2 linked regions of the Frankia alni ACN14a genome follow. The main gene of each other region encodes a partner of the protein of the gene in region 2 in a complex. Links are inferred from orthologs where the notes say so. Each region holds a gene or a part of one and is shown on either strand. Other genes may lie near its edges.

Region 1 (3,951 bases), 1.8 Mb from region 2 along the record:
ACGGCTGGGTCTGCTCGGGCGTCGTGTCCGCCTGTGGTGTTCGCGTTGCCTGTGGTGCTCGCGCGGCCTGTGGTGGTCGCGTCCGCCTGAGGTCATTGTCGGCGTCCCGGGGGTCCGCCGACGCCGCGGACCGGCGTGAGACCGCGCCGGGTGCGGAACACCCACGTCAGGCAGGTCGTTACCGTCCGTCGGGTGGCGGCCGTGCCGTCGGCGTGTGGGCGGGTGCCCGCCGGGCGCCGCCGGGGACCGGCCGCGGAAAACTGTCGGACCCCATCCGTAGCATGGCCACACTCGCCCAGGTCCGATTTTCCGGAAGATCATGAGGGATCGACGATGGCCGACCGACTTGTCGTGCGTGGCGCGCGTGAGCACAACCTCCGCGACGTCGATCTCGACCTGCCCCGTGACGGGCTGATCGTCTTCACCGGCATGTCGGGGTCCGGCAAGTCCAGCCTCGCCTTCGACACCATCTTCGCCGAGGGGCAGCGGCGCTACGTGGAGTCGTTGTCCGCCTACGCCCGCCAGTTCCTCGGGCAGATGGACAAGCCCGACGTGGACTTCATCGAGGGGCTGTCCCCGGCGGTCTCCATCGACCAGAAGTCCACCTCGCGCAACCCGCGGTCCACCGTCGGCACGATCACCGAGGTGTACGACTACCTGCGGCTGCTGTTCGCCCGCGCCGGCCGGCCGCACTGTCCGAAGTGCGGGCGGCCGATCTCCCGGCAGACCCCGCAGCAGATCGTCGACCGGCTGCTGGAGCTGCCCGAGGGCACCCGCTTCCAGGTGCTCGCCCCCGTGGTCCGCGGGCGCAAGGGCGAGTACCTCGACCTGTTCGCCGAGCTACAGAGCTCCGGGTTCGCCCGGGCCCGCGTCGACGGCACCGTCGTCGCGCTCACCGACGTGCCGAAGCTGGAGAAGCAGCGCAAGCACACGATCGAGGTCGTGGTCGACCGGCTGGCGGCCAAGGAGTCGGCCAAGCGGCGCCTGACCGACTCGGTGGAGACGGCGCTGCGCCTCGGCGGCGGCCTCGTCCTCGTCGACTTCGTCGACCGGCCCGCCGACGACCCCGAGCGCGAGCGGATGTACTCCGAGCACCTCGCCTGCCTCTACGACGACCTGTCCTTCGAGGAGCTCGAACCGCGGTCGTTCTCGTTCAACTCGCCCTACGGGGCCTGCCCGGACTGCAGCGGCATCGGCACCCGCAAGGAGGTCGACCCGGAGCTCGTCGTGCCCGATCCGACACTCTCCCTGGCCCAGGGCGCGGTGGCGCCGTGGTCCGGCGGCCACAACAAGGAGTACTTCGAGCGGCTGCTCAGCGCCCTCGCCGAGGACCTCAGCTTCCGGATGGACACCCCCTGGGAGGGGCTGCCGGAGCGGGCCCGCAAGGCGGTGCTGCACGGCAGTGGCGAGACCGAGATCCACGTCGGCTACACCAACCGCTACGGCCGCAAGCGCTCCTACTACACCTCGTTCGAGGGGGTCATCGGCTTCATCGGCCGCCGCCACCGGGAGGCCGAGTCGGACAGCAGCCGGGAGCGCTACGAGGGCTACATGCGCGATGTGCCCTGCCCGTCCTGCCGCGGCGCCCGGCTCAAGCCCGAGTCGCTGGCGGTGACGGTCGGCGGCCGGTCCATCGCCGAGGTCTCGGGCATGGCGATCGGCGAGTGCGCCGGGTTCCTGCGCGGGCTGGAGCTCAGCGAGCGGGAGCAGGCGATCGCCGGCCGGGTGCTCAAGGAGGTCGACGCCCGGCTGACGTTCCTGCTCGACGTCGGGCTCGACTACCTCTCCCTGGACCGCGCCGCCGGCACCCTGGCCGGCGGGGAGGCGCAGCGCATCCGGCTGGCCACCCAGATCGGCTCCGGTCTCGTCGGGGTGCTCTACGTGCTCGACGAGCCGTCGATCGGGCTGCACCAGCGGGACAACCGCCGGCTTATCCAGACCCTGGTGCGGCTGCGCGACCTGGGTAACACGCTCATCGTCGTCGAGCACGACGAGGACACGATCCGGGCCTCGGACTGGGTGGTCGACATCGGCCCCGGCGCGGGCGAGCACGGCGGGCGGGTCGTCGTCTCCGGGCCGGTGGCGGAGCTGCTCGCCAGCGAGGAGTCGATGACCGGCGCCTACCTCTCCGGCCGGCGGCAGATCCCGGTGCCCGACATCCGCCGGGTGCCGACGAAGGGCCGCGCGCTGACCGTGCACGCCGCCCGCGAGCACAACCTGCGCGACGTCACGGTCTCCTTCCCGCTGGGCTGCTTCGTGGCCGTCACCGGGGTGTCCGGGTCGGGCAAGTCCACCCTCGTCAACGACATCCTCGCCAGCGTGCTGGCGAACAAGCTCAACGGCGCCCGCGAGGTGCCCGGCCGGCATCGGACCGTCACCGGCCTCGACCATCTCGACAAGGCGGTCCGGGTCGACCAGTCACCGATCGGCCGGACCCCCCGGTCCAACCCGGCGACCTACACCGGCGTCTTCGACCACATCCGCCGCCTGTTCGCCGAGACGACCGAGGCCAAGGTCCGCGGCTACCTGCCGGGCCGGTTCTCGTTCAACGTCAAGGGCGGGCGCTGCGAGGCGTGCTCCGGCGACGGCACGATCAAGATCGAGATGAACTTCCTGCCGGACGTGTACGTGCCGTGCGAGGTCTGCCATGGCGCCCGGTACAACCGGGAGACCCTCGAGGTCCACTACAAGGGCCGCAACATCGCCGAGATCCTCGACATGCCGATCGAGGAGGCGGCCGAGTTCTTCGCCGCGGTGCCGGCGATCGCCCGTCACCTGCGCACGCTCAACGACGTCGGCCTCGGTTACGTCCGCCTCGGCCAGTCGGCGCCGACGCTGTCCGGCGGCGAGGCCCAGCGGGTCAAGCTCGCCTCCGAGCTGCAGCGGCGCTCCACCGGCCGGACCGTCTACGTCCTCGACGAGCCGACGACCGGGCTGCACTTCGAGGACATCCGCAAGCTGCTCGGGGTGCTCGGCCGGCTCGTCGACGCCGGCAACACGGTGATCGTCATCGAGCACAACCTCGACGTCATCAAGACGGCGGACTGGATCATCGACATGGGGCCGGAGGGCGGCACCGGCGGCGGTCGGGTCGTCGCCCAGGGCTCGCCCGAGGCCGTCGCCGCCGTCGAGGAGAGCCATACCGCGGTCTTCCTCCGGGAGATCCTCGGCGACCGGGTCTCGGCCGCCGGCGGGGCTGCGGCCGAGACCGGCGGTGGGGCAGGCGCTCGGCGGCGCAGGCTCGCCGAGGCGGCAGCCCGCTGAGGGGCGCGCCGGCCCGGAGCCGGGCAGGTCAGGTCTGGAGCAGGTTCGCCAGGACGGTGTCCAGCTCCTGCTCGGTGTGCTCCTCGCCGGTCGGCACCAGCCGTTCGGTGCGGTCCAGGAAGCTGCGCAGCGACGCGGTCGCGAGGACCACGACGGAGTGGCGATCCCCGTCGACCAGGTCCAGCCGGACGCCGCCCTCCCCGGGGTCGGGGCCGATCCGCACGTCGCCGTCGCCGACCGTCGCCTCCAGCCCGGCACGCAGGGCGTCGCGGGGGGCCACCCAGCTTCCCTGCGGCAGCGCGGGGTGCTCCGGCCTGGACACCAGAGTCATGGACACGGCCAGCGGATCGCACGCACGCCAGCAGATCTGGAACACCGTCACCCGCCCACGGCTGGCCGCGTCGTCCACGACGAACTCCGCCGTGACGTCCTCACCAAGCACGAGCTGGCTCCCTCGGTTCGCTTGCCCGATGTGTCGAGGGTCGCAGCCCCCCGCGCCGGACGCCAGCGGGGGCACCGGAAACAACGGAAAGTCTGGGATTAATCACGACCAGCTTCCGGATCTGTCGCCTGCCGTCACACTTCTGCCACGCTTCGAGAGGGCCCGCCGATGAGGTCGCGCGCTATGCGTGATGAAATGGTTACGTGCAGGCGCTGCTCAGGCGGGATGATGGTCGCCGTAGGCTC
Region 2 (5,157 bases):
GCGCAGGATCAGCAGGGAGCGCATCTCCTCCAGGGTGAAGCCCAACGGCTTCATCTTCCTGATGAGCAGCAACCGTTCGATCGCGTCCACGTCGTAGAGGCGGAACCCGCCGACGGTCCGCCCCACCGGCATGAGCAGGCCCGCTTCTTCGTAGTAGCGGACTGTTCGCAGGGAGAGCCCGACCCGCTCGGCGACGTCCCCGATCTGGTAGACGTCGCCGCGGGCCGCGTCCGATCTCGAAACGTTGCGGCGCATGCTGGACAACTCGACCCTAACGTCAGCGTAGGTATCGGGCGGCCGGACTGGACGCCAGGCAGTCGACTGTACGTCGATCGGCCGCCGGGCGTGCTCGGCCCTGTCCGCCCGTCCGACGCCCACCCGGCCGCCGGTGACGGACGTCGGCGCAGGTCCGCAGCGGTGCGGGTGGTGGGGCGGCGACGGGTGGGGGTGCGCGGACGGCGGCGGGCGGGCTGCAGGAGTGGGATCATGGCGACGGTGCGTGGTCGGCACGGCGGTGGGGCTGGCAACGGTGTCGTAGGCTGGTCATATCGTCTGTGCCGACGGGGTCGGGCCGGTGTCGGCCGACCGCCCGGGTCGTCCCGGGGGCGGGTCGGACGGCGGGCCGGCCCCTCGGTCGAGCGGGTCCGGGCCGTGGTGGGCCCCGTTGCGCCAGGTCGTCGTGCTCCGCGGCGGTGGTTTTCGTGCCGCGGCGTCTGCTCCACGCCTGTTCCGTCCCGCTCGCTTCCGAGAGGCACACCGGACGCAACCATGACTCTCGCGCCGCTGCTCGACGCACTGATCGCCCGGCCGGGCGGCGATCCCGCCCTGGGGCGCGCGATCGGCGCGGCGGGCGAACCCGCGCTCGACCTCGCCGGTCCCGCCGCCCTGCGGCCCTTCGCCGCCGCCGCCCTCGCCGCCGCCCACGGAGCCGGGCGTCCCGTCCTCGCCGTGGTGGCCACGGGCCGCGAGGCCGAGGACCTGACCGCCGCGCTGGCCGGTCTGCTCGGTCCCGAGGTGGTGGCCGTCTTCCCGAGCTGGGAGACGCTGCCGCACGAGCGGCTCTCGCCCCGCGCGGACACGGTGGGTCAACGCCTGGCCGTGCTGCGCCGGCTGGCCCACCCGGCGAGCACCGGCCTGCCGCCGCTGCGCATCGTCGTCGCGCCGGTCCGCTCCGTGCTCCAGCCCCAGGTCGCCGGGCTCGGCGAGCTCGCCCCGGTCAGCCTCGCGGCGGGCGACACCGCCGACCTCGACGAGGTGGTCGCCCGGCTGGTGGGCATGGCCTACCACCGGGTGGACCTGGTGGAGCGGCGCGGCGAGATCGCCGTGCGCGGCGGGATCCTCGACGTCTTCCCGCCGACCGAGGAGCACCCGCTGCGGGTCGAGTTCTTCGGCGACGAGGTGGAGGACATCCGCCGGTTCGCCGTCGCCGACCAGCGGGCGCTGCCCGAGGGCGACTCCGGGCCGCCCGGCCCCGGCGGGCGCGGCCTGTTCGCGCCTCCGTGCCGCGAGCTGCTGCTCACCGAGGACGTGCGCGGCCGGGCCGCCGAGCTGGCCACCCGCTACCCCCAGCTCGTGGACATGCTCGACACGATCGCGAGCGGCATTCCCGTCGAGGGGATGGAGGCGCTGGCCCCGGTCCTCGTCGACGGGATGTCGCTGCTGCTCGACGACCTGCCCGCCGGCACCCACGTCCTGGTCTGCGACCCGGAGCGGGTCCGCTCACGGGCGAGCGAGCTGGTGCGCACGAGCCAGGAGTTCCTGGAGGCGTCCTGGAGCGTCGCGGCGCTCGGCGGCGGCGCGCCGATCGACCTCGGCGCCGCGGCCTACCGCTCCATCGCGGAGGTCCGCGAGCGCGCCGGCGCGCTGGGACTGCCCTGGTGGTCGGTCAGCCCCTTCACCTCCACCCTCACCGGCGCCGAGGCCGGGGGCCTCGACCAGGTCGGCCAGGCCGACGCAGCGGCGGGCGTGGCCGGCGGTCTCGTCGCAGAGGGTGACGACACGGTGGTCGCGAGCCTGCGGCCGGCGCCGCTTTATCACGGCGACACCGCCGCCGTGATCGCCGACGTCAAGGGCTGGCTGGCCGAGTCGTGGCGGGTGCTGCTCGTGACCGAGGGACACGGCCCGGCCCAGCGCCTGGTGGAGATGCTGCGCGAGGCCGACCTGGGCGCCCGCTACGCCGAGGACGCCGAGCTCGCCGCCGGGGTCGCCGTGGTGACCCGCGGGCAGCTCGTCACCGGCTTCACCAGCGACATGCTGCGCCTCGCGGTCCTCACCGAGAGCGACATCGCCGGCGCCCGCGGGGTCACCACCAAGGACATGCGGCGGATGCCCAGCCGGCGGCGCAAGGGCATCGACCCGCTCGCCCTGGTTCCCGGCGACATGGTCGTCCACGACGCGCACGGCGTCGGCCGCTACGTCGAGATGGTGACCCGCACCGTCGCCGGCGCGAAGCGCGAGTACCTGCTGCTGGAGTACGCCCGGGGCGATCGGCTCTACGTCCCCACCGACCAGCTCGAACAGATCACCCGCTACGTCGGCGGCGACGCGCCGAGCCTGGACCGCATCGGCGGCGCCGACTGGGCCAAGCGCAAGAGCCGCGCCCGCAAGGCGGTCAAGGAGATCGCCGGGGAGCTGATCCGGCTCTACAGCGCTCGGATGGCCGCCCCCGGGCACGCCTTCGCCCCGGACAACCCGTGGCAGCGCGAGCTGGAGGACGCCTTCCCCTTCCGCGAGACGCCCGACCAGCTGGCCGCGATCGACGAGGTCAAGGCCGACATGGAGAAGCCGGTCCCGATGGACCGGGTGATCTGTGGCGACGTCGGCTACGGCAAGACGGAGATCGCGGTGCGGGCGGCGTTCAAGGCCGTCCAGGACGGCAAGCAGGTCGCCGTGCTGGTCCCGACGACGTTGCTGGTCCAGCAGCACTTCCAGACGTTCTCCGAGCGGTACGCGGCGTTCCCCGTCATCGTGAAGGCGATGAGCCGGTTCAACTCGGCCGGCGAGCAGAAGGCCGTCGCCGACGGCCTCGCCGACGGGACCGTCGACGTCGTCATCGGCACCCACCGGCTGCTGTCGGGGGAGAACCGGTTCAAGGACCTGGGGCTCGTGATCGTCGACGAGGAGCAGCGTTTCGGCGTCGAGCACAAGGAGCAGCTCAAGAAGATGCGCACGGCGGTGGACGTGCTCACGATGAGCGCCACCCCGATCCCGCGCACCCTGGAGATGTCGATCACCGGCATCCGGGAGCTGTCGACCATCGACACCCCGCCGGAGGAACGCCACCCGGTGCTGACCTCCGTGGCCCCCTACGACACCCGGCAGGTCGCCGCCGCGATCCGCCGCGAGCTGCTGCGGGAGGGCCAGGTCTTCTTCATCCACAACCGGGTGGAGTCCATCGACCGGGCCGCCGCCCGGCTGCGCGAGCTGGTCCCCGAGGCGCGGATCGCCACCGCGCACGGCCAGATGAACGAGGACGCCCTCGAACAGGTGATGGTCTCCTTCTGGGAGAAGAAGTTCGACGTCCTGGTCTGCACGACGATCGTCGAGTCGGGGCTGGACATCTCCAACGCCAACACCCTCGTCGTCGAACGGGCCGACGTGTTCGGCCTGTCCCAGCTCCACCAGCTGCGCGGCCGGGTCGGCCGGGGCCGCGACCGCGCGTACGCGTACTTCCTGTACCCGCCGGACAAGCCGCTGACCGAGACCGCCCACGACCGCCTGGCCACCATCGCCCAGCACAACGACCTCGGTGCCGGCATGGCCGTGGCCATGAAGGACCTGGAGATCCGCGGCGCCGGCAACCTGCTCGGCGGCGAGCAGTCCGGGCACATCGCCTCGGTCGGCTTCGACATGTACGTGCGGATGGTCGGCGAGGCGGTCGCCGAGTACCGCAAGGACAAGGTCGAGGAGCCACCCGAGGTCAAGGTCGAGCTCCCCGTCGACGCGAGCCTGCCGCACGACTACGTGCCCAGCGAGCGGCTGCGCCTGGACGCCTACCGCCGCCTCGCCGGCGCCGGCACCGACGCCGACATCGACGAGGTGCGCGGCGAGCTCGTGGACCGGTTCGGCCCGGTACCGGAGCCGGTGGAGAACCTGCTCGCCGTCGCCGGCCTGCGGGTGCTCGCGCGCAGTTTCGGCGTCACCGAGATCACCGCCGCCGGCCGGCAGATCCGCTTCGCGCCGCTGGAGCTGCGGGAGAGCCAGACCCTGCGGCTGACCCGCCTGTACAAGGGCGCGGTGGTGAAGCCCGCGGTGCGGATCGTGCTGGTGCCGGCGCCGACGGAGACCGGCCGCATCGGCTCGCGGCCGCTGCGCGATCGGGCGCTGCTCGCGTGGGCCGGTCAGCTCCTGACCGCCGTCGCCGGCGATTCGGTCGCCGCGGCGGCCGCTGGCTGAGCAGGGGCTGGGGCTGAGGGGGGCCGGGGCCGAGTGGCGGGTGGGGCGGGTCTCGCCCGGCGCAGGGGCGGGGAATTCGGCGGTGTCGGGCGGGTGGGGTGTGCTTCGCCACACGCAAGCGGATAGCGTCTGGAGCCGTGAAGCTCTCCCGTCTGCTCGCCGGTGTCGGGCTTGCCGTGCTCGTCGGGACCGCGGGGACGGCCTGCACGACGCCCGCCGGGGACGCCGCCCGGGTCGGCTCGCAGTCCATCGAGACCGCCCAGGTGCGCGGCATCGTCGAACGCGGGCTCGCCGCCGCGCGGACCGTCCCCGTCCAGCAGCAGCCCGGGCAGACCGCACCCCCTGCCCTCGACCCGGCCAAGCTGGCCGTGCGGGCGCTGAGCACGCTGGTGCAGCTCGACGTGCTCTCCGACGAGGCCCGCCGGCGCAACATCACGGTGCGCCCGCAGGACCTCGCCTCCTACTACCGGGCGTACGCGATCCTGCAGTACGGCAGCGTGCAGGCGTTCGAGCGTCAGGCGGCCTCCGTGGGCTTCGCGCAACGCGACGTGTCGATGATCGTGCGAGCCGGGGCGCTGCAGTCCGCGCTCAGCGACCGGATCAGCCCGCACCTGCTGGCCACGGACGCCGAGACCCGGGAGCGGTACGACAGCGTCGTCGCCCAGTTCGGCCGGATCCCGCTCACCTACGCGCAGGCGAAGCCGTACCTGGCCCGCATCGTCGTCACCAAGGAGCGGTCGGCGCAGCTTCGCCAGGCCCTCG

What was found. The genes of interacting proteins can lie anywhere in the genome.
Region 1: the proteins of mfd (region 2) and uvrA are in contact, whole or in part, in a crystal structure (PDB 4DFC), measured with the Escherichia coli proteins. The link is inferred for Frankia alni ACN14a from one-to-one orthologs.

What each region holds. Positions count from the first base shown.
Region 1 is NC_008278.1:4,984,346-4,988,296, reverse strand. Bases 1-3,464 are described here. They hold uvrA (excinuclease ABC subunit UvrA), read left to right. Parts: upstream 1-333; coding sequence 334-3,264; downstream 3,265-3,464. Other genes in these bases: FRAAL_RS20085 (SsgA family sporulation/cell division regulator), read right to left, coding at 3,293-3,464. In the rest of the region: more of FRAAL_RS20085, read right to left, coding at 3,465-3,706. UniProt on the Escherichia coli protein: The UvrABC repair system catalyzes the recognition and processing of DNA lesions. UvrA is an ATPase and a DNA-binding protein. A damage recognition complex composed of 2 UvrA and 2 UvrB subunits scans DNA for abnormalities.
Region 2 is NC_008278.1:6,766,899-6,772,055, reverse strand. The notes cover bases 414-4,595. They hold mfd (transcription-repair coupling factor), read left to right. Parts: upstream 414-768; coding sequence 769-4,395; downstream 4,396-4,595. Other genes in these bases: FRAAL_RS27210 (SurA N-terminal domain-containing protein), read left to right, coding at 4,533-4,595. Also shown: FRAAL_RS27220 (MerR family transcriptional regulator), read right to left, coding at 1-255; more of FRAAL_RS27210, read left to right, coding at 4,596-5,157. UniProt on the Escherichia coli protein: Couples transcription and DNA repair by recognizing RNA polymerase (RNAP) stalled at DNA lesions. Mediates ATP-dependent release of RNAP and its truncated transcript from the DNA, and recruitment of nucleotide excision repair machinery to the damaged site.